Regions from separate parts of the Shewanella indica genome, predicted to be linked through region 1. Evidence: predicted binding sites of a transcription regulator. Region 1 holds the regulator's gene; each other region holds the start of a gene.

Region 1 (10,401 bases):
TCCCCCTCGGTGTCGCCGAAAGCCGTTGGCGCAAATAACGTGGCTGAGGGCGAATGCTCGCCGGTGGCGAGTGTGCTTATGAGCGCGAGCCAAGGAAGGCGAGCTGGCCTTTATCCATGGAAGGATTTGGATGCCGAAGCAGCGACAGTCGAATCAGGGGCGAGTGTCGCCTAGCGACGAGCTCACGAGCGCGAGACAGGATGTTGAGCTGGATAAGAGTCACATGGATGTGACTCTGAGCGTCTGGCGCGATAGCGAATTGGCATCATAAGCACAAGGGGTTTTCCGCTGCGTCGCGGGTCGCTGGGGGTTTGGAAAGGGGGCGAGTCGATACAGCCCCCTTTCCTCGGGTGTGGGGCGGCGAGTGTCGTCTAGCGACAAGCTAACGAGCGAGAGCCAGGGATGGCGAACTGGCCTTTGTGCATGGATGCATTTGCTCCACGACTTTACGCCGCTGGCACAGCGGCTATCATAGCTTCCAGCTAAGAGTATCTAAGTTAGTATTGGCCGAGCTTCCGGCGACGGATGTTACTCATTGCCTGCCGCAGGCTTATGCACAGGCGATCCTGTGACTCGCTGCGAGTACATCCCTGTAAGCTCTGCCTCGCCATCCCTGGCTCGGAAGGTCACAGTTCCGCCTGTGCCTGGAAAATAGGCGTATGTCTGCAAATCGCTCAAATATTTCAAGCTGCTCAGGACTAACAGAGTTGCACCTATTCCCCCTCGGTGTCGCCGAAAGCCGTTGGCGCAAATAACGTGGCTGAGGGCGAATGCTCGCCGGTGGCGAGTGTGCTTATGAGCGCGAGCCAAGGAAGGCGAGCTGGCCTTTATCCATGGAAGGATTTGGATGCTGACGCAGCGCCAGTCGAATCAGGGGCGAGTGTCGCCTAGCGACGAGCTAACGAGCGCGAAACAGGATGTTGAACTGGGCCAGAGTCACATGGATGTGACTCTGAGCGTCTGGCGCGATAGCGAATTGGCATCATAAGCACAAGGGGTTTTCCGCTGCGTCGCGGGTCGCTAGGGGTTTGGAAAGGGGGCGAGTCGATACAGCCCCCTTTCCTCGGGTGTGGGGCGGCGAGAGTTGCGTAACAACGTGCTTTCGAGCGAAAGCCAGGGATGGCGAACTGGCCTTTGTGCATGGATGCATTTGCTCCACGACTTTATGCCGCTGGCACAGCGGCTAGCATGGCTTTAAGCCAAAACTCACCAATAAACTTGATCTCAGCTTCCAGCTAAACCGCAAGCCCATCACCTGCGGTGCGGATAGGCTGAAAGCTCGAATACCGTGAAGGACAGGACGTCCGAGAACGGCCTCTAACACAGGCTTTCCTAGCCAGGAGTCAACCAACTTCAAACATGACGCTAATACCAACCCTACTCCTGCAGCAGATCGCGACAGATCTGCACCAGATCCGACTGTACTGCCGCGGCAGTCACTTCCCTACCGGCACCTGGGCCGCGAATGATCAGCGGATTACCCTGGTAGAAGGCTGAGCGGATGACAAACACATTATCTCCCGGGGTCAGGTTAGCGTATGGATGTTGACGCTCGACCCACTGCAGAGAGACTTCGGCGTTAACCTGGCCATCTTGCTGCTCCAGTGACGCCACATAGCGCAGCACCTTGTTTTGCTCGGCCGCGGCGGCAAACTGCTGCGCGAGAGTGGCATCCAATTCGGTGATCCGCTGCAAAAACTCATCCAGCGGAATATCGGCCAGCGCCTCAGGCACCAGTGAGCTTAAGCGAATATCCTCAAGCTCCAGTTCCAGACCTATTTCACGAGCCAATATCAACAACTTGCGCTGCATGTCACGCCCGGAAAGATCGTCCCTGGGATCCGGCTCTGTGATCCCCAGCTCTTTGGCCTGCAACACCAACTCGGAGAAAGGTTTGATGCCATCGAAATGCTCAAACAGCCAGCAGAGCGTGCCGGAAAAGATACCGCCGACAGCCTCTACCCTGTCGCCGCTGTTGTGCAAATCATTGAGCGCGTGCTGCACCGGCAGCCCGGCGCCGCAACTGGCGTTGTAACGCCAGAACAGTCGGCGGTTACCCAACTGCTGTTTCAGCTCGCGGTAGAAAGGCAATGGCCCGGAGCCAGCCAACTTGTTGGCACTGACCATATGAATGCCACGGGCAAAAAACTCAGGATACTCTAGTGTCAGTCCAGCGCTGGCACTGATATCCAGCGCTACCAGTTCATCGGCTTGCAGCAACGCAAGCTGTTCGAACAGATGTTCATACTGCCAAGGGGTAGCTTCGGCTTCAAACCTTGCCTGCCAGTCATCCCCAAAGATCCCCTCATTGCAGATCCAGGCGCGGCTCGAACTCGCCAAGCCCAGGAGTTCAACACTGGCCTCCAGCTCACGTTTGAGGCCGTCGCGGGCTCGGCCAAACAACTCCACCCAGGCTTCGCCTATGTTACCCACACCCAGCAGAATAACGCCTATGCGTTTGCGGGGGCCGGCGCAGCGCCTGTGCACCTTCTGGGTCAGCAGGTTCACCTGCGATTTGGGTACCAGGGTGACCAGGCTGAGTTGGTCCTGGTACAGAGGCCGCGCTTCACGGCTCAGCAAACGGGCAAAGCTGCGACGATAACTGCCGGCGCCACTGCTTACCAGCGCCACCAGTCCATGCTCTCTGTCCTCGGTAATGCTTTGAATTTTGAGCTCGGATGTCTGCGCTTCCAGTAACTGCCAGACTTGGCGGGATAATTCGGGAGTAAAGGCCAGCTCAAGTTTGTGTTGTCCCTGAGACCAGTAAGCCAGCGGGTTCAAACCCGCCTCATTGAGTGCATCGAGCGTCTGAGTCTGAGCCCGGCTGCCATTGAGCTCCAGGCTCAAGAGGGACACCTGATTAAGATTGGTCACCACAGGGGCGCTTGCAGCATCACTCTTGGGGGCTATCAGGGTAAAGTCGGTATGCGAGGCGTAGCTCGAACGCACCGCCAGGCTGACCTCGGTATCAAACAGCGGCTGCAACGTACGGCAATGCAGTACCGGGGAGCCGAGCCGCGCCAGGCGGTCGGCCTCAGCCAGCGACATGCTGCTCAGCAGTTTGGCATCGGCAATCTTGTTGGGATCGGCATTGAATACCCCTTCGACATCTGTCCAGATAGTCACCCTGTCGATATCGGCCAGGCTGGCTATCAGGGTGGCACTGAAGTCGGAGCCGTTGCGACCGAGCAGCAGAGTTTCCCCTTGGCTATTGGCGCAGATAAAGCCGGTGATCACCAGACGCTCATCGGGATGCTCGGCCAGCAGCCGCTGCACCCTTTCGCGGGACTCATCTAGGCGAATCCTGGGCACTGCGCCCTCATCGGCAATCAACAAACTGCGGGCATCCACATGGGAAGCGGCAACACCGGACTCCCGCAGCAGCGCCGCCATCAGTCTGGCCGACCAGCGTTCACCGAAACCCACCACCTGATTGCATTGGTATTCGCTGAGTTCAGGCAAGGACAATAAACTGGCCAGTTGCGCCTTATCTGTAGACAGACGCTCCCGCAGTTGACGTGCCTGTTCATTACCCAGCAGCTGTTCAATCAGATTCTGCTGATAACCGACAAGCTCCTGTAGCTCCTCCTGCCACAGAGCGCCCGACTCCTTCAGGGTCAACAGTTTATAGAGAAAATTGGTACTCTTGCCGGCGGCGGAAACCACTACAAGATCATCGGCATGACCATGGGTCAGCAAAATATGGGCGACCCGTCGGTAGCAATCGGCATCGGCGAGACTGGAACCGCCAAACTTATGTAGGTGACAACGTGCCATCTCAAGCTCCTTCAATTCAACAGTTTGCGGCTGCCGCCAATCCGGCGGCGATATCGTCCAGCAGATCCCGGCCATCTTCTATGCCCACAGACAAGCGAATAAGCGTGTCTTTAATACCGGCTTCGGCGCGAGCCTCACTCGCCATGGCTCTGTGGGTCATGGTGGCGGGCACCGCCACCAGGCTCTCAACTCCTCCCAGGCTCTCGGCCACGGAAAACAGCTTGAGCGCGCCGAGGAAGGCAACCACCTGCGCTTCATCACCCTTGAGTTCAAAACTCAGCATAGCGCCAAAGCCACTCTGCTGCCTGGCGGCAATCTCATGGCCTGGGTGGCTCTTAAGCCCCGGATAATAAACTTTGTCGACCACCGGGCTCTGACTCAGCAGCGCCACTATGCGCTCGGCATTGGCCTGATGCTCGCGGATCCTCAGCGCCAGAGTACGCAGGCCACGCAGGGTCAGGTAGCTGTCGAAGGCGCCTCCGCTCAGTCCAAGCGTGTTGGACCACCAGTGCAGCTGCTCTGCCAATTCGGGATCTTTGGCTACTACGGCACCGCCCACCACATCGCTGTGGCCATTGATATATTTAGTGGTCGAGTGCACCACTATGTCGGCCCCCAACAGCAAAGGCTGTTGCAGCGCCGGCGATAAAAAGGTGTTGTCAGCCACCACCAATGCATCCTGCTGGTGAGCTGCCTCGGCAATGGCGGCAATATCCACTACCCGCAGCAGTGGATTGGATGGCGTCTCGAGCCACACCATGCGCGGCTTTTGCGCCAGGGCAGCGGCAAGAGCTTGCGGGTCGGTTTGATCCAGCACCTGCAAGCGAAACTGGCCCTTGGCCGCCAGATGGGTGAACAGCCTATAGCTACCGCCATAACAGTCATGGGGCACCAACAAGAGGTCATCCGGCCCCAGCAGGTTGACCACCAGAGTAATGGCCGCCATGCCGGTCGCTGTGATTGCCGCACTGCAGCCCTGTTCAAGCTCCCCCAAAGCATCTCCCAGAATGGAGCGGGTAGGATTACCCGAGCGGCTATAATCATAGGATCTTGGCTGGGTGTGGCCCTCAAAGGCATAGTTGGTCGACAGATAGATGGGTGGCACCACGGCCCCGTGCTGGCTGTCTGATTCGATGCCCTGCCGGACCGCTGTGGTTGCTAATCGCCGCTCTGTCATAATCGACTCCTGAATGCTGAGGCTCGACACCATAAAGATGTCTGGACGTCTAAATCTAACCAATGACCATCCGGCCGTCAATAGGCATCAAGACGTTTGGACGTCCAAATGTATGGATTTCTGTTCATATTGCACAGATTTTGCAGGCAATCATTTGACTGTATCCTGTAAGGGTTTAAAATCTGCTGCGAATTAGTGAGATCACAGGTGAATCAATGACTGAATGGAATGGCGAATACATCAGCCCTTATGCCGAACACGGCAAGAAGAATGAGCAAGTGAAAAAAATCACTGTCTCTATTCCGTTGAAGGTACTGAAAGTATTGACCGATGAGCGCACCCGGCGCCAGGTAAACAACCTGCGGCACGCCACAAACAGCGAACTGTTGTGCGAAGCCTTCCTGCATGCCTATACCGGCCAGCCACTGCCCAATGATGAGGATTTGTCCAAAGACAAACCAGACAGCATCCCGGAAGAAGCCAAACGCATGATGGATGCCATGGGCATTGAATGGGAAGACATGGAATAAGTGTCTTATTCCTCTGAATTATCTTATTGTTGAACAAGGATCGCTGCGCGATCCTTTTCTTTTGGGAGCTTGCGAATGCTGTCATTGATAGATCCCGTCACCCTGTTGCTGGCATCCCTGATCATATTTACCGGCGCCCTGACCCAGTCGCTGATAGGCTTTGGCCTAGCCGTGGTAGCTACACCTTTGCTGTATATCGTCGATCCGGAACTGGTTCCCGCTCCTGTTATCGCCATGGGGTTTTCCATCGCCCTGCTGACACTGGTACGCGAGCGCGGTCACCTGGAATTCAACGGCTTGCAATATGCCTTGCTGGGACGGCTCCCCGGCGGCCTGATTGGCGCCACCCTGTTGTTGCTGGCGCCGCAACCGATTATGGGCTTGACCATAGCCCTGATTGTGGCCGTGGCCGTATTTCTCAGCTTCAGAAAGTACAGTATCAAAATCAACCGCCTAAGCTTGTTTATCGCCGGGATCTTTTCCGGGATCTTCGGCACCGTGGCCGCCATAGGTGGGCCACCTATGGCCCTGCTGCTGGCGGGAAAAGACGCCAGTCAGTTCCGCGCAGCGCTGTCGGCCTTCTTTATCTTCAGCTCATTGATAGCCTTGATCATTCTCGGCTGTTTTGGCCTCCTGACCCTGAGACACCTATGGCTGTCGCTGTTGCTACTGCCTTCGGTATTTCTCGGTTTTCTGGTGGCTGGCCGTTTGGTGGGCAGGGTAGATAAAGAGAAGACCCGAGTCCTGACGCTGGCACTGTGCGCCCTGAGCGCCCTGCTGCTGACCATCAAATCAACTCTGGCGCTCATCAACGGTTAAATCGCTGTTAGAAGTGATAGCTGGTTTGCAGCACGCCACCTATGGCATCGTCACTGCCAAACATGCCGGTGAGATCCAGCCGGAAGCTGTTGCCTATGGCAAAACCTGTCCCCAGAGAGTAGAGATCGGCGCTGTGATCATTGAGATCCTGGCGATAACCGAGCCGTAAAGCAACCCAGTCAGCAGGCCGGTATTCGCCACCTAAACGCCAATAGCGGCTGCCCTCAAGCTCGGCAAACTTGTCGTTGTCGGTAAGGTCCAAGTCGCTGCTGAGCGAAAAGGCCGCCCAGTCATAGGCCACCCCGGCGGTAACCATAGGTTTCACCTGATAGGTAAGCTGCACGCCGCCAGCCTCTATGCTGCTTAAGTCCCGCTCGATAAGATTACGTCCGCTGACACCGATAACCAAACCATCCAATGGCTGAAATGCCAGGCCGATATCCAGATTAAAGCCTGTGTCATCACTGCGATAATCATCATCATTGAAATCATCGGCATCGAAGTTGTTGGCGCTGACAGCATAGTTAAAACTATCCAACCGTTGCAGCTTGGGGGTGACTCCCACTGTCACCGGCATATTGACGATAGATAGCGGATAGCTCACGGCCACTCCGAGCTCGGAAACCGCCCCGGCCACTACCCGCCCCTGGGAGGTCAAATCTTGGATTTCCGGCGGGTTATTGGGGTCCAGATTATCCAGGGCATCAATATCCGCAGCGGCGATTTCGGCAATCCCCAAGGCATCGAGATAACTCTTGAATACAAAGGCATAGCTAAAACCATCCGAAGGCATGACCAACGCCATATTGATACCGGCACTGACATAGGCGCTGTTGCCCTGCAGCGATTGCAAGTCACCACTGAGGCGCTTGCGGTAGTCATCGATAGCCGCTGTGTCGGCGGCGTCTATGGCATTGACCAGAGCGTCATAGTTATCCTGCAAGGCATCAAACTTATCGATCATCTGATCTTTATCGGCGCCATCGGCGCCTATGGTAGGAATGAGTAAACTGAAGTCACTGCTGCGGCGCGAGGGCAAAGCCAGCAGCGCCGGATTGGAAAAGGCCGCCGCCTCACGATTACCGGCCGCCACGGCAACGCCGCCCATGGCATCGGCGCGGGCCTCATAAACATCCTGCCCAGCCAGCGCCAGCGTGCTGGCAAGCCCCGTGGTAAGCAGTGTCAACAGACTCAGTTTCATCTCATCCCCCTCTTGCTTTTATCTGTAACCAGACGCAAGACGTTAGTTACATGGGTTAAAGATAGTCCAGATCTCAGTGGCACAATGGTATCAAGATACAAAAAAAGCCCGTATCAAATAATACGGGCTGAGGCAAAACAGGTTCAGAGGTGCTTGTTAACCAAGATAGCTCTGACCTGCATAGAGAATGAAGTGTCTAAGTGCCAGCACCCCGGTCAGGCTGCAGCAGGCTACCGCCAGCATGGCGCCCTTGGTGTGGCGGGTACTCGCCGGCAGCAACAACATGGAAAGCAGCGGGATACCAAAACCTATACCCACAACCCCAATCCAGAACACGCTGGCCCAAACGCCGCTTGTCAGTGATGCCAGCGCTGCCGCCGCTGCACCGCCCTTGAAGTAGAGCGCGCAGAACAGCATGAACAGGAACAGGATCTCTGCCGCCATTATGGGCAGTTCCAGGCCGTGCATCCGTCCCAGCTGCGGGCAGTGCTTGTCTGTCTTGAACAGCAGCAGCGCCACTACCGCATTGGCGGCCGCACCGGCCGACAAGCCGGACACCAGGAACAGCGCCGGTAATACGGCAGTGTTCAGCATGGGGTAGGCGTTCATGGCGGAGATCAGGAAGCCTGTGTAAGCACCCACGACAATCGCCAGCACAAACAGCAGTACTTCCATAGTCTTGCGAAGGCCAGTCAGTGATTCTGCAATCCCTTTAAGGAAGCCCAGACCCCAGTTACCGAGATCATCTTTCAGCACGACCAGCGCATAGGCAAAGGTCAGCGGAATATAGGCCAGCAGCGCCAACACCCCGATGGACATCACGGAGGTCAGGTTGTAGTTGATCAGGATCAGCCAGAAGTGGAACGGTTTGGTCAGGTCGAATACCAGACACACCATCCCCAGACAGATGGCCACGGGTGCTATCAAGGCTGCCGCCTTGAGAAGGCCGCTATCCCCCTCTGTCTTGTTTTGTACCCAACGCAGCCCGATCCCAATCAGCAGACTGCCCGCCGATAACCCAGCCAAGAAGAGGTAAACCGCTATGACCCAGTTCCAGGTTACAGGGTCGTATTGTGTCATATCGCCCCAAGTATTGTTCATGATTGGATCCCCCCTCTCTTGACAGGAATACGGTAGATTCTGGGTTTAGTACCCAGATGGGTCTTGTCCTGATAAGTCACGCGGGTGTTGAGCAGAGTCGCCACCTCGCTGCCGGCCTCGTTGGCATCACCAAACACCAGGGCATCGGTAGGACACACAGTCACACAGGCGGGTTGTTCGCCGCGTGCCAGACGTGTGTCCTTACAGAAGTTGCACTTGTCGGCCACCTTGGTTTCCGGGTTCATAAAGCGTACTTTGTAGGGACAAGCCGCCACACAGTACATACAGCCGACACATTTCTCTGCCTTGATGGAAATAATGCCGTCCTCGCCCACATAAGCCGCCCCGGTAGGACAGACCTTGACGCAAGGGGCATCTTCACACTGCTGACAGGACACCCTGTGATACTTGAAGTGCAGATGCGGCGCATCACCGAATGGGCCTTCTACCCGTACCTGCAGGCGGGTTACGCTCTCAGGTACACCGTTTTCGCTGCGGCAGGCGACGTTACAGGCCTGACAGCCGATGCACTTATTCTCGTCGTGCACCATCACATATCTTTTAGTCATCTTCGCCTCCCCTTATGCCTTTTCCAGCTTCACACCTGTGGTGTGTACGTTCATACCGCACACAGGTGCAGTCACGTTGGGCAGCAGGTTGCCGCAGTGCACGCCCTTACCGGTCGCCCGTGCCAGCTCCTTGTTCTTGGAACCAAAGCCCATATAGGCGAACACAGTGTCGGGACGTATGCCCTTGGTCACCAGCGCATGACCCTCTTCACTGCCGACACTGGAAGTGAGACGAATGGCGTCCCCATTCTCAATGCCATGCTTGGCGGCAGTGTCAGGGTGGATCCAGACGGCGTTATCGGACATCAGGTTAGCCAGCATAGGCACATTGTGGGTCGCACCATTGGTATGCACTGCCACCTTACCCTGGATAAAGTAGAGCTCGTCCGGTTGCTTCAGGGTCACTTCGCGATAGGCGATAGTGCCACGGCCAGGCGCCATGTCTTCTACCTTGGCGGAGGTCAGTTCAATCTTGCCGCTGGGGGTCTTGAACTTGAGCGCGCTACCATAAGTACCATCTTCATCCATGCCCCTGGCGTTGGGGTAGGCGGCGACAAAGTCGGCCACCATCTTGGGTTCACGCAGCATCAGCGGCTTGCCATAGCTGACAAAGCCCTTGTCCTTGATGTGCTGCAACAGCTGGGCGTCTTTATTCACCTGCAGGAATTGCAGGGTTTCCATGTTTTCCCAGGGATAGTACTGCTCCAGGCCCATCTCTATGCCCAGTTCACGGAAAATTTGCCAGGAAGGCTTGGCATCGCCAATCACATCTACCACTTGCTGACGCAGGTAGTAGGCCGGGTTCTTGCCGGACTTGTCGGCGACCTCTTCATCCCGCTCCAGGTAAGTACACTCGGGCAGTATGATGTCGGCCCAGGCGGCGGTTTCACTGATGTAAACATCACAGGAAACCACAAACTCCAACTTCTTCAGACTTTCAACCACCTTGGCACGGTCGGTCATGGTCTGCATAGGGTTGGTACGGCTCATAACCCAGGCCCGCAGTTGGTAAGGCTTGGCTTCCAGAGTTGCATCTATGATTGACTGATAGATACCACCACCGGACCAGGCCATAGCAAACTGCTCATCCATCTGGTCGATGCGTTTGGCTTGCGGCTTGGGCAGTTTAACGCCTGGCTTACCCAGCTCAGGAGCCACAAGCTCACCGGCAAACTTGTTGTAGCCACCGGCCTTCTTGCCCATGTAGAGGCCACCCTTACGCTCCAG
Region 2 (10,401 bases), 430 kb from region 1:
ATATTTCTCAATTGGATAACCATCAGAAAAAATCAAGGGATTGCCATGCAATTAAAACATTCAGGTCCAGGGATAGCCTCATTTGTCACCAGCATATTGAGTGGAATCGCCCTGTTTATTACTTTTATTGTTGCCGGAACCCTGGAAACAACAACACCGGGCGGCATGGATGAAAACTCCATGGAAGCGGTTCTTGTAGGGTTAATGATCATCTTTATGATGCTGGTCTGTCTGGTGTCTTTGGGGTTGGGTATTGGTGGCCTGGTACAAAAAGAGCGGCAGAAAATCTTCGCCATTCTGGGCACAATCTTTTCAAGCTTGATCATCCTGGGCACTGTGGGCCTGATGATACTGGGAATAAGCATGAGTTGAATCTTTACCGTGTTGAAGTCAATCAACATCAGGGGCGCATTGCGCCCCTGACTATTATTAACCACAGAATTTTATCACCCGAGTCGACGTCGCAACTCCCTGGTGGCATCAACCATGTTCTTTAAAGCCGGCTCAACTTCCTCCCAATTACGGGTCTTCAAGCCGCAATCCGGGTTAACCCAGAGCTGGCGCAGAGGAATTTTCTGCGCCGCCTTTTCAATCAGGCTCACCATGGCCTCCACTGTTGGAATGTTGGGGGAGTGAATATCGTAAACCCCGGGGCCGATTTCATTGGGATAGTCAAAGTCTTCAAAGGCATTCAACAACTCCATCCGTGAGCGCGATGTTTCTATGGTGATCACATCGGCATCCATGGCGGCAATTGCGGCAATAGTGTCGTTGAATTCGCTGTAGCACATATGGGTGTGAATTTGGGTCTCGTCCCTGACACCGGCGGCGCTGAGCTTGAAGGCGGCCACAGCCCAATCGAGATAATGGGCCCAATCGCTGCGTTTGAGCGGCAAGCCTTCCCTAAAAGCCGGCTCATCAATCTGAATAATGCCTATGCCCGCCTGCTCCAATGCCACCACTTCATCGCGTATCGCCAGAGCCAACTGAGTCGCTATCTGTTCGCGGCTAATATCCTCGCGGGCAAAGGACCAATGCAATAGGGTCACAGGCCCGGTCAGCATGCCTTTCACCGGTCTGTCGGTTAGACTCTGGGCATACTCGGCCCAGTCGACTGTCATCGCCTTGGGACGGGTCACATCGGCATAGATCAGCGGCGGCTTAACGCAACGGGAACCATAACTCTGCACCCAGCCATGTTTGGTAAAACCTACGCCGTCGAGCTGTTCACCAAAGTATTCCACCATGTCGTTGCGCTCGGCTTCACCGTGTACCAACACATCTATCCCCAACTTGAGCTGACGTTCTATGGTATCCCGGGTCACCTGTTGCAGTTGCTCTGTGTATACCGTATCGTCCAACTCCCCCTTGCGCCAGCGGCTACGCAGGTTACGAATGGCCGCCGTCTGCGGGAATGAACCTATGGTAGTCGTCGGCAACAAAGGCAGCTTGAACCTGGCCTGCTGGGCTTGTCTGCGCACCTCAAACTCATGGTTTCGGTCGTAATCAGCCGCAATCAAGGCATCAATTCTGGCACTGAGCGGTTGATTACGCCCCTGCGCCCTGGCCGCGCGCCGACTCCGGCAACGGGTGACCACGGCTTTGGCATTTTCAGTCTCAGGCGCCTCCAAAAGCGCCTTGAGCTCCTGCAACTCGGTGAGTTTTTGCCGGGCAAAGGCCAGTAAGCTCTTGAGCTCGGGCGCCAGCGCGGTTTCCACCTCAAGATCCACCGGGGTATGCAACAGGGAGCAGGAAGTAGCGAGCCAGAGCCGGTCTCCCAGATCCCGTGCCAGTGGCGCCAACTGCTCGGCCACAAGATCCAGATCGGCGGCCCAGACGTTACGGCCGTTGATCACCCCAACCGACAACACCTGCTCGGGTGCCAATGCACCAGCAAAGGCCTGCAACTGCTCGGGCGCCGTTACCAGATCCAGGTGAATACCCGCCACCGGCAGTGCCGACAACAGACTTTGATGGTGGGCGACAGTGCCGTAATAGGTTGCCAGCAACAGCTTGAGCGGCGCCGACTTGAACACGCCGTAGGCCTGATTAAAGGCCTGCTGCCAGTTGTCATCCAGCTCAAGTGCCAGCGCAGGTTCATCCAATTGCACCCATTCAACGCCTTGGGCGGCAAATCGGGCCAGAATGGTTTGATAACATTCCAGCAGCGCCGGCAGCAGTGTCAAACGGTCGAACTCTGAACCCACTGTTTTGGACAGATACAGGAAAGTGACCGGCCCCAAGAGTATCGGCTTGGCGGTGTGGCCCAACGCCTGAGCCTCGGTCACCTCTTCAAACAACTGTTCCCAGGCGATATCGAAGCGTTGATCTTCGCTGAGCTCAGGCACCAGATAATGGTAGTTGGTGTTGAAGTACTTGGTCATTTCAGACGCCGGCGCATGCTTGCCACTGGGCGCTCGGCCACGGGCAATCCGGAACAGGGTATCGAGATTGACAGCGCCGCCATCACTGTGACGCTCTGGGATAACCCCCAGAGTCGCACTCAGGGTCAGTACCTGATCATAGTAAGCAAAATCGCCGACCGGTAACAGCTCCACCCCGGCATCAGCCTGCCACTGCCAATGGGTGCGCCTAAGCTCATTGGCAACGCTTTCTAATTCGGCCACGCTGGACTCACCACGCCAATACTTCTCCAAAGCAAACTTGAGTTCACGTCGACGCCCGATACGGGGAAAGCCAAGACTGTTTAATCGCATAATGTATACCATCCTTTATAAAACATGCGGCAAATGACTGATGACGCCGGAATACAACAAATAAACATGGGCGTCTGGACGTCTAGAAGTTTATTGTGTTAGTCTCAACACAGGCAACCGAATTGAATTCAAGGGCAACATGAGCGGCATTCATGTGGAGAGGAAATGATAGAACTGAGACACCTTCGTACTCTGATAGCACTGAAAGAAAGTGGCAGTCTGGCCGGCGCGGCGAAGAAACGTTTTGTCACCCAGTCGGCACTGTCGCACCAAATTAAAGAGCTGGAGACCCGAATTAACTCCCAGGTATTTGTCCGCAAAAGCAAACCTCTGACCTTCACGCTTGAAGGTAGTCGTCTGCTGACCCTGGCAGAAGAGATATTACCTCGGGTACAGGAAACCGAATTTGTACTCAAGCGAGGCCTATCAGGAAACTGCGGCCCCTTGAAGGTGGGTATTGAGTGCCACAGCTGCTTTCGCTGGTTAATGCCTGTGATGGAAGCCTTTCATCAGTCTTATCCGGATGCCAATCTGGATCTCTCCAGCCGCCACCTGTTCGACTCACTTAATGCGCTGGAAACCGGTGAGCTGGATATAGTGCTAACCTCAGATCCTGTACCCGGCCATGCCCTTGCCTACCAGCATCTGTTTGATTTTGAGGTGAGACTGGTGATGGCCAAAGATCACCCGCTGGCAGGCAACAGTTATATTTTGCCGCAGCAGTTGGCCGGGGAAGCGATTATCAGTTATCCGGTACCGCTGGAAAGGCTGGATATTTTCCGTCACTTCCTTGAGCCGGCCGGGGTAGTGCCTGGCCCACAAAAACGCTGCGATCTCACCAATGTGTTGCTGCAACGCATCGCCTGTAAAGAAGGGGTAGCGGCCTTACCCAGCTGGTCACTGACCGAAACCCAGGGCTTGAGCCTGACCTCGGTGAAACTGGGGCAGGAAGGCCTGAAACGGCCGCTGTTCGGTGCCTACCGCCGCGACAGCAGCAATAGAGTGCAACTGCAAAGGCTGCTGGAATTGATTGCCAAAGAGGGATTACAGCGTCAGGACAGACACTGACTGAGCGGCTGCCACCGTCCCTTAAAGGCGGCGGCAGTCACAAAGCATTTAGAGAGGATTCAGCAGCAGACCGCGCTGGGACAATACCCTTCTCAGTACCAGTCCGGGCGAATTGGGATCCCGGGTCTGTCTCAGGTTATGAGCAACCATAAACTCGCTTTGCAGCTCATCATCCAACCCCAGAGATTCAAAGGCTTCCACCGTCAGCGTCTGCTGCTGGGTCTCTATCAGAGTCTTGATAATGCCCAGCGGGAAGCACTGCTCGGCTTCGGCGTTGAGATAGGCAAACGCCGTCAGGGCAATGATCTGACCGAATACGCTGAATAGTGCCAGAGTCTGCACTTCGTCCGCGTCTATCTGTACCCCTTGCATCTGATGCAAACTGTCCACAGATTCGATCGCCACTGACTCGGTCAAACGCCAATAGCCTTGTACCAGCTTGCGATATGGCTGCGGCAATTCATCGAGCCGCTCCTTAAGATAGAAACTAAAGGCATAACGGTAGATATTGACCTGTCCAAGGCGCACCAAGGCATCCTTGAGGCTGCGGTTGGGCTGGACTGAAGGTGAGAGCGCGTTATTGCTGCGCCACAGCAAATGGGCTGCCAGCGCGGGATCGGTCGCGACAATATCGATCACATTGCGGATATCACCATCGGCAATAATAGCCTTCTTAAGCGGGATCAGGATGCCGCGGCGCCCTATCACCTGCTCTTCGTTGGCAATAATGGCACGCACTTGAGTAAAAACCTGCTGCTCAAGATCTGTCATGTGATTCTTTAAACCTGCTGTTATTTATTATGAAGGCACTATTGCCATTTATTATGGCAGAGAATTTACCCACAAAACGCCCACCAGGGTCAAGTTCAATCGATAATTAGCCCGGTTTTTGCTAAATAGAATCAAAAAAGTAGCATCAAAAAGCGCCCGCCTCCTGCAGCTTGGAGAAGATGATTTGTGCCAAACGTAAATAACCCTGTTGATTAAGATGTACATTATCTGACTTGAGCTCGTTTGAACGCAAAAGCTCAGATAGAGTATCCTCCAGCAATATGGCACCGTGCTTGTCGGCCAGTTCGGCATATAAAGGCAGAGGTGACAGCAACAGACTCTTTTGCGGCACAGCCAGCAGCACTACCGGAATTTGCCGCTCTTTGGCCTCAAGTAACATGGTCTCAATGTTTTGCGCCAATTGCGCCTGGCTGCGACCGCGGAGAATATCGTTACCGCCTTCAAGCAAAATAAGCAGATCCGGCTTGGTTTCATCCAGCAGCGCCGGCAAACGCTCAAGCCCGGCAGCCGATTGCTCACCGGAAATCCCGGCGTTGATCACCTCACAACGGCACAACTCAGCCAGACGGCTGGGATAATCATGCCCGGCCTTGGCACCCACGCCTTGGGTCAGGCTGTCACCGAAGGCCAGCAGTTTGCCATTGCTGCCGATATAAGCCAGCTTGGGTTCTGAGCACGCCAGCAAAAACAGCGACAACAGGGCTATAACCCCGCCTCTCAAACCATACCTAAAATCAGCTTTCATATTTCGACTCTTGCCTCCTTGTCGGTGCTCGAAAAGGCCCAGGTTCTAAACTACAACCGATAGAAATACGGGCAGAAAAAAGCCGGGAAACCCCGGCTTTCTATGCTATCAGAAGCGATAGCTGACGCTGAATCTCAGCGCCCGGCCGCTTCCTGAGTAATAACCATCGCCCCAGGTACTGAAATAACCTGAGCTGGCATATTGCTTGTCAAACAGGTTGTCGACCCTCAGGCTGGCAAGCCAGGCATCACGGCTGTAGTTGAGGGCGATATTTCCCAGCCAGTAGCTGTCCAGTTTATCGTGCTGATTGCCATTGTCACCTTCCATATATCTGTCACCCAAATACTGGCCCTCGACAAATAGTTGCCAGTGCTGACCAAAGTCCACACTGGTGTAGACACGCCCTGAATGCTCGGCCACCCAGGAGAGAGATTTGCCTTTGTTGGCGCCTTCAGTAAATTCGGCATCGATATAGTTGTACTCAAGTCCCAACTGCAGCATCTCATTGAGCTGCCAGTCCCAGTCGAGGCTGGCGCCATAACGACGGGAAGCATCGGCATTGACGTTGGCACCGGGGAAAGCGCCGCCGATAGGCATATCGGCACTGGGATCAAAGACAATTTCATCTTCCAGCGACAGCCGGTACAGGTTCAGACGCAGGCTCTGGTTGCTCAAGGTCCAATCCCAGCCGGCTTCAATGGAACGGCCGGTCTGCGGCTTGAGGCCGACGACCGTTGGCGGCGTATAAGCTTGCTCATCGACCTTGGCGAAACGGAAGCTCTCATCACCGCGAAGATAAAATCTGTGGCCTTCCAGCGGCCGATAGTTGAGCCCCAACTCGAGCGCGTGAGCGTCTTCATCCAGATCTATGCCATTGGGATAAACTTTACCATCCTTGAGTTCATCCTTGACCTTGGCATAGCGCCCACCCACCACATAGCTCAGGCTGCTGGTCAGTGGCACATTGGCCTGTAGGTAGGTGCTGGTCATGGTTTGGGTATTGCTGCGCTGCATATAACTGAGATCGAACTCGGTTTCACCCCGTTGAATATCTGCGCCTATGACTATGCTCAGCTCACCATTGCGGGTCTGATAACGCCCAAGCGCCTTGGGGTTGAATTCCAACAACGAGCGCTCGTTCCGACCTGGGCTGCCATAGCTGACGCTGGACACTAGAGTGTCACTGTAGTTAAGGTCCGCAACCAAAGCCCAGTTGGCGTGCACCTGGCGCTGAATATGAGCACGCCAGGCGGAAGTCATCTCATGGTTGTAATCCCCCGGCGTCGATGTCGCCTGGCGAGGATCGGCCTCAAACTGAGCCAGGGTCAGTGAGCCTGGGGTCTGACGCTTATTATCGTAGTAACTGCCTTCGACAAAGAAATTGGTCAGCTCTGAATCATATTGCAGACGCCCCAGTACCGAACCGGTTTCGTTGGCATTGTTTTTACGGTAGTTGTCACTCTCGTTATAAGCAGCAGCCAAATAGTAACGCCAGTTGTCATTGATGGCACCGGACAGATCGCCACGGCCTTCGTAGGTATCGAAGCTGCCACCTGAGAGGGTCAGGTTGCCACCGCTGGCATTGGGTGCCTTGGTGATAATATTGATCACCCCACCGACGGCCTGATCGCCATAAAGCACCCCGGCACTGCCGGATAGGATCTCCACCCTTTCAATCTGATTGACTGCAATGGCACTCAGACTGGGAGCGGCAATATCGATATTGTTGAGTCGGCGACCATCAATCAGTATCAGGGTGTTATTCACCGCCTGACTGGCAGAAAAACCGCGCATCGCCAGCACAGGCCCTGAGTTATTGTCGGATATTTGAATGCCACTGCGGCCACGCAGCAACTCGCTCAGATTACTGGCACCACTTTGCTGAATATCGGCGGCATCTATGACCACCACATTGGCAGCAATATTGAGCGGCGTGTCATCCTGACGGCCAATGACCACCAGCTGTTCATCCACAGCCTTGGGTGTCACGCTCGCCATGACGGGAACAGAGGTAAATGCACCGCAAAGCAGCGCGAGATGATTTAGTTTGAAACCCATTTTCCTTTGACTCCTGAAAGGGAAACGGGGCAAGAGTGCCACGGCAGGGAGAGCCCCTTGGCTGCCGCATTTCGAGATCTGCCCACCGAAATCATCGAAATACCTCCAGGGCCGGTCTCCGGACTTTGGCTATGCGGTTGACCGCGCAAGAACCGGCTTTTATGACGCCGCTTGGGCGCGCCTGTCTCTCACCATTTACCGTTGCGGGGGCAGTGCCGGATTCTCACCGGCTTCCCGATTATCCCCGGTCTTTAATTCCGGGGCACCACGAGAGGTTGACTGAAATACTGTGCTGTCATTCCCGGCCTGGCCGAGAGCGGGCATTATAGACGTCTATATGGATAAATGTCTAATTTTGACGACGACGGACCACCGCAAATTTACCCTGAAAACAAAAAGGGAGCCGAGGCTCCCTTTTTATGCTCTTAGCTATTAACCCAGCTCTTTGGGGTTACTGCCAAAGCGGTTGTCACCCACTTCGCTATCCTGGCAGTAGAAGACCAGCAGTACAATCCAACCTATAACAGGGATTAGCCCCAACAGCTGCCACCAACCACTGCGGTCAGTGTCATGCAGTCGACGCGCCGCAATCGCAATAGAGGGTAATAGCAGACCCAAAGAATAAATCAGCCCCAGCACTGTGGTACCCAGAGCATAGTCGATAGCACTGACAACCATACTGAAAATGATATAGAACAGAACAAACATCCAGTATTCTGTCCGTCGGGCTCGACCGGTAAAGTCGGCGTATTTTTTGATGGCTCCGATGAAATGTTCCATGTTTTCTCCCAATAACAGATCCAAGATCCGAAAACGCCGCACCAATTATTGAATGGCTTAAGGCAACCAAAGTTTCACCAGAGTTTCTGACTCCCTGAAACAGCAAACAATTTTAACATACCTGAATGAACTGCAAAGTGACAGAAAAGAGATTTACATTCCGTTCGCCACAGAATCAGAGATATCTCACCCCGTCAGTCGTCATTGGTTTACAGATATCGCCAATAAATAACACATCGACGCTTTTTCATCTTACCTGGTCAGCTTAAAACCGCGGCTGGCGGCCAGAGCCTGGATATCGGCTTCCATTTGATCCAGCTGTGCCTGGCGCTTTCGACCTATTGCCCCCGAGTTAGACTTGGATGCCAGACTGGTGAGAATATTGCGCCAGTATGGCACTTGTTTTTTACGCTGTTTACGGCTCAAAGGATTGAGTGGCCGCTGCGCTGCGAGCGCCTTGAGCAAGGCTGCAGTAGCGCCGCGCCAAACATCTGGCAGCGATTCCAGGTTATTCAAAAGCCAGCCAAGACATACCAAGCGACTCACTTCGGTGTGGATAAATCCGTTGTCACCCAAAGGCATTTGCCGCCCCAATAACAAGGCATTGAATTGCCCCTGAATTTCAGTGCTCCAAGGTTTGCGTTGCAGCTCGGTCAGATGCTGGGAGAAGACCATCTTCGCCAGTTCATGCTCAGTAAACAGGCTGCGAATGCCATCGAGCAGTGCCAGAGTAAACTCAGGGTAACGACGACCGAGAGTCCATTGCAATGAAAGCCCGAGAACTGAGCTTTCCCAGATCTCTTCTCTTTTATTTGGCGACTCCCATTTGAGGCACACAGGGACAAACCAGGCAAGAAAACGCGTCTGCCATTCAGGTCTGGCGGCAATATAGCCAAGGGCCTGCCGCCCCAAATAGCTACTGGCCGGGCTGGCTCGATTGACTTCAAGAAATGCCAGTAACTCGGCGGGGTTATCGGCCTCCAGCAACGGCTCAAGCAGTGGAGAGAGTCGCTCTCTGGCCAGGAAAAAGCGCAAACATTGACCCGCTTTGGTCAAAGTCCAACCGCCTAGCGCCAACATAGGCAACGCCAATAGAATACCCAACAGTTCGTGCCAGGTATTTTGTTGCTCTCGATAGTACTGGATATCGGTGCGCGCTATGCCAGGTTCCTCAGGCAAATACCAAAGGGTCACAGCCTCACCGACGCTTTTTGAGTCGCAAAGCAGGCCTGGGGGATTCCAGATATAATGCTCACCGCCGTTAGGCAACTGGTAATGCACCAGGCAATCCCACTCATAACGGCCGACACCCCAGCGCCCCGGGGGCACATATTGTTGAGCACGCCGGGCGATATAACCTTGGGTCTCGACACCTCGCTCGAGCAGGATATTCACTTCCTGCCAGGATTCAACACTGTCCTTGACAAAAAAGAGCCCAAGAGCCGAGAACAGTCCACCGGCAAGCGCAAAAGAGCCGATAAAAGCCAGGTCTTTCCAGATTGCCCGTATCTTTCCCACCGAGCCCCCTTTGATTCAATCCTTTAAGGCCGCGGATTGTAGCAGATTTCAACAATCAGTTGAGGAACACTTCACAGTTTGCCATTGGGGTCTGCGCACGCCACAGAGTCATGCTATGCTCGGGCAAATTGCGAAAGGAGTAACAGCATGAAACGCCCTATCATTCTCGACTGCGATCCCGGCCATGATGATGCCATTGCCTTGATCCTGGCCCTGGCCAACCCTGAACTGGAACTATTGGCCGTGACTACCAGCGCCGGTAACCAAACCCAGGAAAAAACACTCAACAATGCCATGCGAGTGCTTACTCTACTGGGCAGAACCGATATACCTGTAGCCAGCGGTGCCCCCAAGCCTTTGGCAAGGGAGCTGATCATTGCCGACAATGTTCACGGTGAATCCGGGCTCGATGGTCCTGAACTACCGGATCCCGCCTTTGAACCTCAGCCGGTAATGGCCTGGGAACTGATGGCCGAAAAAATCCGCCAAAGCAGCCAGCCGGTGACTCTGGTGCCCACCGGGCCATTAACCAATATCGCGATTTTCCTGAGTGCCTATCCCGAACTCAAATCCCGTATCGAACAGATAGTGCTGATGGGCGGCGCCGCCGGTGTCGGCAACTGGACTCCTGCCGCCGAATTCAACATTTTTGTTGACCCGGAAGCGGCCGACATGGTGTTCAAGTCAGGTATCCCCATCGTCATGGCCGGGCTGGATGTGACC
Region 3 (10,401 bases), 2.6 Mb from region 1:
GTGGCAATCATCTATCCAGCTCTCGGCGCTGAGATAATCCAGGTTTATCCATTTGGGCGCCTTGGCGAGCTCTGGCAGGCTTGTAAGCACCTCCGAGGGTAAGTCGCAGGCAAAGGCTTCTATCAAAACTTCGCCCGGTTGCCAGGTCAGGGGGAGGGGAGCGCGCCAGTGGATGACTTCAACACCACCAAAGTGTTGACTGACAAGGGCCGGGTTTAGCTCAGGTAAAATGTGCGCGAAGCTGTTGAGATCATCGACCCACAAGCGTACCTCAATACCGTATTCGCCGGCCAGCTGCCGCGCCAGGCGCCAGGTAACGCCTATGTCGCCATAGTTGTCCACCACAGTACAGAAGATATCCCAATGACGCAGATTGTCGGCTTGCATCTTGTTTCTATTTTCCTGAGTAATAGCCAATAAAAAGGCGGCCATATAGGCCGCCGGAGACATACCGGGGAGCGAATATCAGTCTTCCAGCTCGGCCAGGCACATCTCTTCGTAAATCTGTTTAACCCAGGCGTCGACACGCTCTTCGGTCAATTCAGGCTGGCGGTCTTCATCTATACCCAGACCAACAAAGTGCTTGTCGTCAACCAGCCCTTTAGAGGCTTCGAAGTTATAGCTGTCAGTCGGCCAGTGGCCAATGACTATTGCGCCGCGCTCTTCAACGATATCGCGGATCATGCCCATGGCATCAAGGAAGTACTCGGCATAGTCTTCCTGATCGCCGCAACCGAAAATGGCTACCAGCTTATCGGTAAAATCAATCTGCTCCAGCTCTGGGAAGAAGTCATCCCAGTCACATTGAGCTTCACCATAGTACCAGGTTGGGATCCCGAAGATCAGCAGGTCGTATTCGGCGATCTGCTCTTTGGTGCTCTTGGCGATATCTTTCACCTCAACCATCTTCTTGCCCAGTTTCTTCTGGATCATCTTGGCTACAGCTTCGGTGTTACCTGTATCGCTACCGAAAAAAAGACCTACAGTTGCCATTGTCTTTCCTTTAATGTCTAGTTCGCTATCTACTTCGATCTTTCCTGACAGGGGCTAACCTAGCTGCTCCTGAAGGATCAATTCTATTAACTGGCTGCGGCTGATGTTACTGGCCAAAGCCTTCTCATTCAAGGCGTCATATAAATCTTGTGACACTTTTAACTCTATTCGTTTCAGACCTTTCGCCCGATCCCGCATGATCTGGTTACGTTTATTCACCTTGAGCTGCTGCTCGCGGGGCAGAGGGTTGCTTCTAGGCCGTCCGCGGCGCTTTTCAGTGGCAAAAAGGTCTATGGTTGTTCTATCTGTTGCTTCTTTTGCCATTTGAAATCTGATGTTTAACCTATACCTGAGCCTTCCCAGGTCATTTGAATTATCCCCTTGACGACAAAGCCTGCACAACCAAGGAAGAGTACCAACCAAACAATAAAGCGACCAAACTTAGGCACGTTACCCTGATTGAGTACATCCCTGATGGCCATACCGATAAAAAAGAAAATTGCTGCGAAAAACAGATCCAGTCCAACGGCTTCTATCTGTTGCATATACTGGTTCAACACGCTGCAGCCTCCCGGTGTTCCCTAGCCAAAAAGAGGCGCGAATATAGCATATTGGTTCGGGGGCTGCTACCGCCTTTACCCACGCCCTGGCCTTGGATTTTAATCGTTACTGTCAATGAAGTCGGACACTATACGGTTGAATATCGCAGGTTTCTGGGCGTGCAACCAATGTCCACACCCCTCAAGGGTCTTGGCTTTGACCTGAGGAAACTGAGTCACAATCTCTTTTTTGTAAGCGGCGGTCACATAATTTGACTCACTGCCGCGGATCATCAAGGTGGGCCCTTGATAGCTCAGTTGGCCGTCGCAGCGCTCAGGGCCGTTATGCCAACCTATGATAGCCGGATAACTGTCAATCAGCCCCGGTAAATTCATCTTCCACTCAAAGCCGGATTCGGTGCGGCGTAAGCTCTTGAGCAGAAACTGCGCCGTCGCCTCGTCGATGCCATGGTTCAAAAGATGTGCCAGCGCCTGACGTCTGTCTTTAATATCCAGCGGCATACTGCTTAGGCCGGCAAACACCTTTTCATGTCTCGGCAAATAGGCCACAGGCGCAATATCGGCGGCGGTCAAAGACTGTACCCGCTGCGGATAAGCCAGCGCCGTTGCCATGGCAATCTTGCCGCCCATGGAATGGCCCACCAGGTGCACCTTGTCTATCGCCAGTTTATCAAGCAGGGACACAAGCGCGTTTGCAAGCCCTGGATAATCCATTTGCGGCCAATGTTCGCTCTGGCCGTGATTGGGGCAATCGACTCTTATCACTTGGTGATTTTGCTCAAGCAGGGTCCCGAGCGATTTAAGATTATCCAAATCACCGAATAAGCCGTGGATCAGCAATACCGGACTACCGCTTCCGGTCGAGATAAAGTGCATACAGCCCCCTTCACAGTGAGTTTGTTGCCGGTATTTCAGCAGGGGGCAAATTCTGCGACAAAGGCCGGTATTTGACAAGGATGGATGCGGATTAAACATCGCTTTGATTGCTTTTTCAACAAATTGCAGTGCAAGTCTTAGGTTTGTAAGCCAATTATCTCATTTTGGCGCGATTCAGCCTTCCCCCGCAGGCGAGTTATGGCATACTTTGAGCCAAATCTCGTAGCCGCGACCACGGGCGCTGTGACGGCAATGTCATGATGGCTACATAGAACAAGTTGAAACTAAAGGAATCGGGCCATGAAATATATTGAGGTGGATGAGGAACTGTATCGCTTTATTGCCGGGAAAACCGAAAGGATAGGTGAAAGTGCATCGGACATTCTTCGTCGACTGCTGGGCTTGGATGCGACGGCTGTTGAACCCAAGGCACCGGCTGACATCAGCCAGCCAAGCATGGAGCAGGGTTATCGTCCCAATACATTACCCGAGGCCGAGTCAACCCTGGACTTTGACAATCTATTCAGCAGTGCGGCTATCGAAGCTCAAAAGGGGGCTGTTGGCCGTTTTTTGTTTGCCCTCGAATGCCTCTATAACCAGGACCCAAAAGGGTTTGAGCAGGTGCTGCAGGTTCAAGGGCGCGACCGTCTTTACTTTGCCACCTCGAAGGAAGCGCTATTGAAGGCCAGTAAATCGGCCAACCCCAAAGAAGTCGGCAGCAGTGGCTTTTGGGTAACCACCAATAACAACACTGCCAAGAAGCACACCATATTGACCGAAGTACTGGAAAAGATGGGCTGCGACGGCGACAAGGCCAAAGTGATAGCCGATCTGGCGCTGCCGATTAAAGCGTAAATCTGTTTATCAACATCTGTCATCAAGGAGTACTATTTTGGCTATTCATGAGCGGGCCGGTAAAAGGGCCATACAGAAGGATCTGGTTAATATTCCGCGGCTGATGAGCCATTATTATCGAATTGTCCCCAACTGTGATGACCCTGCCCAGAAAGTGAGTTTTGGCACTTCTGGGCACAGGGGCTGCTCCTTCAATGGCAGTTTCAATCAAAATCATATCTGGGCCATTACCCAGGCAGTGGTAGATTACCGCCAATCTCAGGGGATTGAAGGTTCGCTTTATTTGGGCATGGACACTCATGCCTTGTCCGAGGCTGCTTATATATCAGCCATTGAAGTCTTGCTGGCCAACAATGTGAAGTTGGTGGTGCAAGAGAGGCAGGGCTTTACGCCAACGCCTGTTATCTCCCATGCCATAGTTAGCGCAAACCGAAATGCCGCCGAGCTCAGTGATGGCATTATTATTACCCCGTCCCACAATCCACCGCAAGATGGTGGAATTAAGTACAATCCGCCCCATGGTGGGCCGGCTGAAGGTGAGATTACCGCCTGGATTGAGCAGCGAGCCAATGATTATCTCAAGGCGCAGCTGGAAGGGGTCAGGAAACTCAACTATGGCGTAGCCGCCAGTATCGGACTCATCAAAGAGACCGATCTTATTGAGCCCTATGTTGCCGATCTCGCCTCTGTAATAAATATGCAAGCCATCAAAGATGCCGGCATTCGCATAGGTGTCGACCCCCTGGGCGGCTCAGGCATCCATTATTGGTCACATATTGCCGACCGTTATGGGCTGAATATCACAGTGGTCAACGATCGGGTCGATCCCAGTTTCGGCTTTATGCCACTGGATAAAGACGGCAAGATCCGTATGGACTGCTCGTCACCTTTTGCCATGGCAGGCTTGCTTAAGCACATGGATGAGTTTGATATCTGTCTTGGCAACGATCCTGACTACGACAGACACGGGATAGTCTGCCCAGAGACAGGGTTGATGGACCCCAACCACTTTTTGGCAGTGGCGATAGATTACCTGCTGGAACACAGACCCGATTGGCCACAGACGCTGCAAATAGGCAAGACCTTGGTTTCCAGTGGCATGATAGACAAGATTGTTGCCTCACACGGGCGCCAGCTTTGTGAAGTGCCGGTTGGTTTCAAGTGGTTTGTCAGTGGCTTGAGTGAAGCCAGCCTGGCCTTTGGCGGTGAAGAAAGCGCCGGCGCCGCCTTCCTTCGACGTGACGGTACAACTTGGTGCACGGACAAAGACGGTTTTATTCTCGGGCTGCTGGCCGCTGAAATCCTCGCCGTGACCGGCAAAAATCCAGCCGAGCGTTATGCAGAGCTGGCTGCCATACACGGTGATTGCTTCTACAAACGGATAGACAGCCCCATCAATGCCAAGCAAAAGGCGCGTTTTGCCACCCTCAATGCAGATACCTTGGGGGCAGAGACTTTGGCTGGAGACAAGATTGAGGCGGTACTGACCAAGGCTCCCGGCAATGATGGTGCCATTGGCGGTATTAAGGTGTTAACTGACAACGGCTGGTTTGCCGCCAGACCATCAGGCACTGAGGCACTTTATAAAATTTACGCCGAAAGCTTTGTCAGCGAGCAGCATCTGCAGCAGATATTGGAACAGGCGAGAGCGCTGATAACCAGCGCCCTAAAAGGCAAGCCGAACTGAGCTTAAGAGATTGCCAGTTCAGTAAAAAAGCGCAGCCGTGAACACAGCTGCGCTTTTTTATTCCCGGGGATCAATACTCCAGATGGCAACTGGGCAGGTTATTCTTCTGGATATAATCCTGATGATATTCTTCCGCGCGATGAAACTGTTTCACTGGCACAATTTCCGTCACTATGTGCCGCTGTCCCCACTTTCCACTACGAGCTAATGCCAGTTTTGAGGCCTCGGCCTGCTCCTTTTGCTCTTTGCTGTGAAAAAAAATCACGCTCCGATACTGAGTGCCGATATCGCCTCCTTGGCGATTTAGGCTGGTAGGGTTGTGATTACGCCAGAAAACTTGCAGCAACTCTGTAAATGAAACCTGGGCTTCATCGAACTCCACCTGAACCACTTCGGCATGGCCGCTGTTGCCCTGTTTTACCTCTTCATAGCGATTGATTCTATCATCACCGCCCATATAACCACTGCTGGCGTTTTTTACGCCGGGTACTTGGCGAAAGAAATACTCTACTCCCCAAAAACAACCGCCACCGAATGTTGCTACCGCCATTTAATTTACCTTCTAGATGTCCAGATGGCTAAAATTATGTGCAATAAGTTTTCCTGTCAAGTGTCGTGTTTGACTGATTTTGACTTGTGCATATAGCTAGCTCTCTTTTGAATAGGCCCTGGCCAGCTCGAGGTGGCTTTTGGCGACAGCCGTTTTGATAAAACTCCTGCGAAGCGAGGTATTTAGTCACATAGCCAACAGGTTAAGCTGTGATACTATGAAACCTTGCTCTCTGGCGCTGGTCTCAACAAGCAAACGCATTTTGACAAGTTCCCAGGAGGCAGCGTTAATGGAAACAACAGCCAAAGCGGCAATAAGAAGGAGTATTTCGTGTTACAAGCCTTGAAGGATAATCCTGACTTCCTGTCATTGACTCTGGATAACCCCAATTCTCTGGAAAGTGTTAGCGGCACGCTTGGCGACCACACCCGGATAGCGATTTGGGACACAGGAGTCTTGCTGTTCGAGCCTCTGGATAACCAAAGTGATAAAGATATTGTGCTGTCATCCGGGGTACACGGCAATGAAACTGCACCTATCGAGCTGTGCAATGGCATTATCAAGTCGCTGTTGAAGCAAGAGCTACGGGTAGGGCAGCGAGTACTTTTCATATTCGGTAACCCGGCGGCAATTAACCGTGGCACCCGTATTGTCGATGAAAACCTCAACCGACTGTTCAGTGGTGAGCATTCCAATCCCCCCGGGCTGGTGAACCCGGAGCGGATCCGCGCCAAGAAGCTGGAAACTTATGTCACACGTTTCTTCGAAGACGCACCACAAGGGGCAAGACAAAGGATCCATTACGATTTGCACACCGCCATTCGCGGCTCCAAACATGAAAAGTTTGCCATCTATCCCTATCGACCGGGTAAGGCTTACAGCCGTGAACAATTGATGTTCCTGGAGGCGGCCGGAGTCGATACCGTGTTGCTGCATCACGAACCCACAACCACTTTCAGCTATTTCTCGTCAAATCAGTTTGGCGCCGACGCCTTTACCATTGAGCTGGGCAAGGTTTACCCCATGGGACAAAACGATATGACACGTTTTATCGCTACCCGGGAGATGCTGAGTCGTTTGATCTGCAAACAATCGCTGGAACTCGAGGAGCAGGCGCTTGAGCGGGTCAATATCTATCAGGTCTGTAGGGTCATCAATAAGCAGGCCGACGACTTTGAATTTACCTTCGCCAGTGATGTGGAAAACTTCAGCGCTTTCCCCAAGGGTTATGTGCTGGCGCGGGAAGCGGGCAGGGATATTCGAGTAGAACAGGACTCGGAAGCCGTGGTGTTTCCCAACGCCAAGGTGCCCATTGGCCAACGTACAGTAATCTGCCTGGTTCAAGCCAAAGAGGTGCCATTGGCCTGAATTGTAAACCAATATATACGCGCCGATCCCATGCTAGTTGGCAAAGCACCCATGGTGGGAGTTGCTTGCTAGTTTACGTTAACGTAATGTTCGGGGCGCGTACTGAAAAAATCGGTAGGGCCGGTTTCGAGCCGGACAAACCCAGAGACAACAAGAGCACACTATGAGCAACGCAACAAATATGAACGAGACGGTGCATCGGGTGAGTTTTTTGAACAAGGACTCGCTGCATATCCCTGTACTCAAAATACTTCAGGCCGACGGCACCACCTATGAAGAGGCGGTATTGCCCGTCATAGATGAAGCCCTGTCACGCAAGATATTCGATACCTGTGTCTTTACCCGTGTCCTGGACGAACGTATGTTGGGCGCCCAGCGTCAGGGAAGGATCAGTTTTTACATGACCTGTATCGGTGAAGAAGCTGCCGTTATCGGCAGTGCCGCCGCGCTGGATGACAAGGATGTGATCCTTGCCCAGTACCGCGAACATGCCGCACTGCGTTATCGCGGCTTTAGCACAGAGCAGTTTATGAACCAGATGTTCAGCAATGAGAAAGATCTGGGCAAAGGCCGGCAGATGCCTATTCACTACGGCAGCCGTGAACTCAACTACCAAACCATCTCTTCACCGCTGGCGACTCAGATCCCGCAGGCATCCGGTGTAGGCTACTCGCTGAAGATGCAAGGCAAGCGTAATGTCGCCATCTGTTACTTCGGTGAAGGTGCTGCCTCTGAAGGCGATTTCCATGCCGGTCTCAATATGGCCGCAGTTCATAAAGCGCCGGTTATCTTCTTTTGCCGTAACAACGGCTACGCCATCTCAACCCCTACGGAAGAGCAGTACGCCGGTAACGGCATAGCCAGCCGCGGCGTTGGTTATGGCATGCACACCATCAGAGTCGACGGTAACGATATGTTGGCGGTTCTGGCCGCAACTCAGCAAGCCAGAGCTTACGCGCTTGAAAACAACGCGCCTGTGCTGATTGAAGCCATGACCTACCGCCTGGGTGCCCACTCATCTTCCGACGATCCATCCGGTTATCGCTCCAAAGAGGAAGAAGCCAAGTGGCAACAGCACGACCCTGTGAAACGCTTCAAGTTGTGGCTGATCAACAAAGGCTGGCTCAAGGAAAGCGACGAGACCGAGCTGTATGAGAAGTATCGTGAGGAAGTGCTGGCCGCGGTAAAAGTGGCCGAAAAGGTTCCGGCACCAGCCATAGAAGCCATCATAGAAGACGTTTTTGATCAGCCGACTGCGGCGCTCAAGCAGCAATTAACCGAGCTTAAGGCCCATGTTGCCAAGTATCCGAAAGCCTATCCTAAAACAGCAGGGAGATCATAAGCGTGGCACAGATGAATATGTTACAGGCCATCAATAATGCCCTGACCATAGCGATGGAAGCCGACGACAAGATGCTGGTTTTCGGTGAAGACGTAGGCCATTTCGGCGGTGTGTTCCGGGCAACTTCCGGTTTGCAGGAAAAGTTTGGCCGTGAGCGCTGCTTCAATACTCCACTTACCGAGCAGGGGATTGCCGGCTTTGCCAACGGCCTGGCTTCCAACGGCATGACGCCGGTAGCGGAAATCCAGTTTGCCGACTACATCTTCCCGGCGTTCGATCAAATCGTCAACGAAGCAGCCAAGTTCAGATACCGAAGCGGCAACGAGTTTGATGTCGGCGGCCTGACCTTCAGAACCCCCTATGGCGGCGGCATTGCCGGCGGTCATTACCACTCCCAGTCACCGGAAGCCTACTTTACCCAAACGCCCGGTCTCAAGGTGGTGGTTCCCCGTAACCCCTACCAAGCCAAGGGTTTGCTGCTGGCTGCCATTCGCGATAGCAACCCTGTGGTCTTCTTCGAGCCCAAGCGCTTGTACCGCGCCTCTGTCGGCGATGTGCCGGAAGGCGATTATCAACTGGAGCTGGGTAAAGCCGAAGTGGTTCGTGAAGGTAAAGATATCACTCTGCTGGCCTGGGGCGCGCAGATGGAAATCATAGAGAAAGCAGCCGATATGGCCAAAGAGGAAGGTATTGACTGCGAAGTCATCGACCTTCGTACTCTGGCCCCTTGGGATGTGGAAACCGTGGCCGAGTCGGTGAAAAAGACCGGCAGATTGCTTATCAACCACGAAGCGCCACTGACCGGTGGTTTTGCCGGTGAAATTGCCGCTACCATCCAACAGGAATGTTTCCTGTATCTGGAGTCGCCCATCAGCCGGGTTTGTGGTCTGGATACGCCATATCCCTTAATCCATGAAAAAGAATATATGCCGGATGCGCTTAAAACCTTTGAAGCCATCAAGGCCTCGGTGAATTTTTAGGAGAGCCAGGATGATTAAAGATTTTATTTTGCCCGACATAGGCGAAGGTGTTGTCGAGTGTGAACTGGTGGAATGGTTGGTGGCAGAGGGGGATACAGTCGCCGAAGATCAACCTGTTTGTGATGTGATGACAGACAAGGCACTGGTGCAAATTCCTGCGCCTTTCCCGGGTGTTATCAGTAAGCTTTATTACGCCAAGGGTGAAATTGCCAAGGTGCATGAGCCTTTGTATGCCGTGGAAGTGGATGCTGCAGACAGCGAAGCGCCTGTACCTGCAGCCAGCGCCGATACTGCTGCATCGTCTAGCACTAACACTACGGCTAGCGCCGGCAGCCAGGTGGAAGACTTTATGCTGCCGGATATCGGCGAGGGCATAGTCGAGTGCGAACTGGTGGAGTGGCTGGTCGCAGAAGGCGACACTGTGGTTGAAGATCAACCTATCTGCGATGTAATGACAGACAAAGCACTGGTGCAAATCCCGGCGATGAAGGCCGGTAAAATTGTCAAGCTGCACTACCGCAAGGGCCAGTTGGCCCAGGTGCATCAGCCACTGTTTGCCATTGAAGTTACCGCTGAATCCGGTAGTGCAGCCGTGGCTCAAACCGCTGAAACAAGTGCTCCATCAGGCTCAGCATCTGCCGTCTCTCAAGCACAGGCTCAAGCCCAGAGCAGCTCGCAAACTGCCGCCTGCAGTATGGTGCCCCAGGGCAAGGCACTTGCAAGCCCAGCGGTAAGACGTATGGCTCGCAGTCTGGATGTCGATATCGCCAAAGTGCCTGGCAGCGGTAAAAACGGCCGGGTCTATAAAGAGGATATTGAGCGTTTCCTCAAGGGGGCGACTCCTCAGGCACAAGCCCAAACCCAAACTTTGGCAGAGGGCCAAGTGCAAGCCAGCAAAGCGGCAACGGCAAGCGATAGGGTAGAGCCTATCAAGGGCGTTCGTGCCGTGATGGCGCGGATGATGACAGAGTCCGTCTCCAGCATTCCGCACTTTACTTATTGCGAAGAGCTGGACTTGACCGAGCTTATCGCCCTTCGTGAAGCGATGAAGGCCAAGTACTCCAATGACGAGCTCAAGCTGACCATGATGCCTTTCTTTATGAAGGCCATGTCGCTGGCGCTGACCGAGTTTCCGGTGATCAACAGCCGAGTGAACGCAGATTGTACCGAACTCACTTATCTTGGTCGTC

Evidence for each region. Region 1 encodes MetJ, which represses methionine synthesis genes. Its sites were predicted from a motif close to TAGACGTCTAGACGTCTA; they were not measured.
Region 2: a site for MetJ is predicted at 2,793-2,810, ahead of metE (5-methyltetrahydropteroyltriglutamate--homocysteine S-methyltransferase). Genes of this name have one in related genera too.
Region 3: a site for MetJ is predicted at 5,535-5,552, ahead of msrA (peptide-methionine (S)-S-oxide reductase MsrA). Genes of this name have one in related genera too.

The regions. Positions count from the first base shown of each region.
Region 1 covers NZ_JAWXXR010000001.1:992,930-1,003,330, forward strand. The annotation lists gene SIL79_RS04575 (hypothetical protein) at 131-271, shown strand; gene SIL79_RS04580 (hypothetical protein) at 848-988, shown strand; gene SIL79_RS04585 (bifunctional aspartate kinase/homoserine dehydrogenase II) at 1,378-3,777, opposite strand; gene metB (cystathionine gamma-synthase) at 3,794-4,954, opposite strand; gene metJ (met regulon transcriptional regulator MetJ) at 5,170-5,484, shown strand; gene SIL79_RS04600 (sulfite exporter TauE/SafE family protein) at 5,560-6,303, shown strand; gene traF (conjugal transfer protein TraF) at 6,311-7,504, opposite strand; gene nrfD (NrfD/PsrC family molybdoenzyme membrane anchor subunit) at 7,661-8,605, opposite strand; gene SIL79_RS04615 (4Fe-4S dicluster domain-containing protein) at 8,602-9,174, opposite strand; gene phsA (thiosulfate reductase PhsA) at 9,187-10,401, opposite strand, start outside.
Region 2 covers NZ_JAWXXR010000001.1:562,130-572,530, forward strand. The annotation lists gene SIL79_RS02665 (hypothetical protein) at 46-372, shown strand; gene metE (5-methyltetrahydropteroyltriglutamate--homocysteine S-methyltransferase) at 447-2,717, opposite strand; gene SIL79_RS02675 (LysR family transcriptional regulator) at 2,883-3,785, shown strand; gene SIL79_RS02680 (HDOD domain-containing protein) at 3,834-4,556, opposite strand; gene SIL79_RS02685 (GDSL-type esterase/lipase family protein) at 4,702-5,322, opposite strand; gene SIL79_RS02690 (TonB-dependent receptor) at 5,431-7,380, opposite strand; cobalamin riboswitch at 7,473-7,665, opposite strand; gene SIL79_RS02695 (DUF805 domain-containing protein) at 7,813-8,160, opposite strand; gene SIL79_RS02700 (DUF3592 domain-containing protein) at 8,413-9,678, opposite strand; gene rihA (pyrimidine-specific ribonucleoside hydrolase RihA) at 9,826-10,401, shown strand, end outside.
Region 3 covers NZ_JAWXXR010000001.1:3,558,675-3,569,075, forward strand. The annotation lists gene earP (elongation factor P maturation arginine rhamnosyltransferase EarP) at 1-387, opposite strand, end outside; gene fldA (flavodoxin FldA) at 466-993, opposite strand; gene ybfE (LexA regulated protein) at 1,048-1,317, opposite strand; gene SIL79_RS15955 (DUF2788 domain-containing protein) at 1,332-1,553, opposite strand; gene SIL79_RS15960 (alpha/beta fold hydrolase) at 1,653-2,429, opposite strand; gene seqA (replication initiation negative regulator SeqA) at 2,730-3,284, shown strand; gene pgm (phosphoglucomutase (alpha-D-glucose-1,6-bisphosphate-dependent)) at 3,322-4,971, shown strand; gene msrA (peptide-methionine (S)-S-oxide reductase MsrA) at 5,042-5,521, opposite strand; gene astE (succinylglutamate desuccinylase) at 5,852-6,889, shown strand; gene SIL79_RS15985 (thiamine pyrophosphate-dependent dehydrogenase E1 component subunit alpha) at 7,053-8,231, shown strand; gene SIL79_RS15990 (alpha-ketoacid dehydrogenase subunit beta) at 8,234-9,211, shown strand; gene SIL79_RS15995 (dihydrolipoyllysine-residue acetyltransferase) at 9,222-10,401, shown strand, end outside.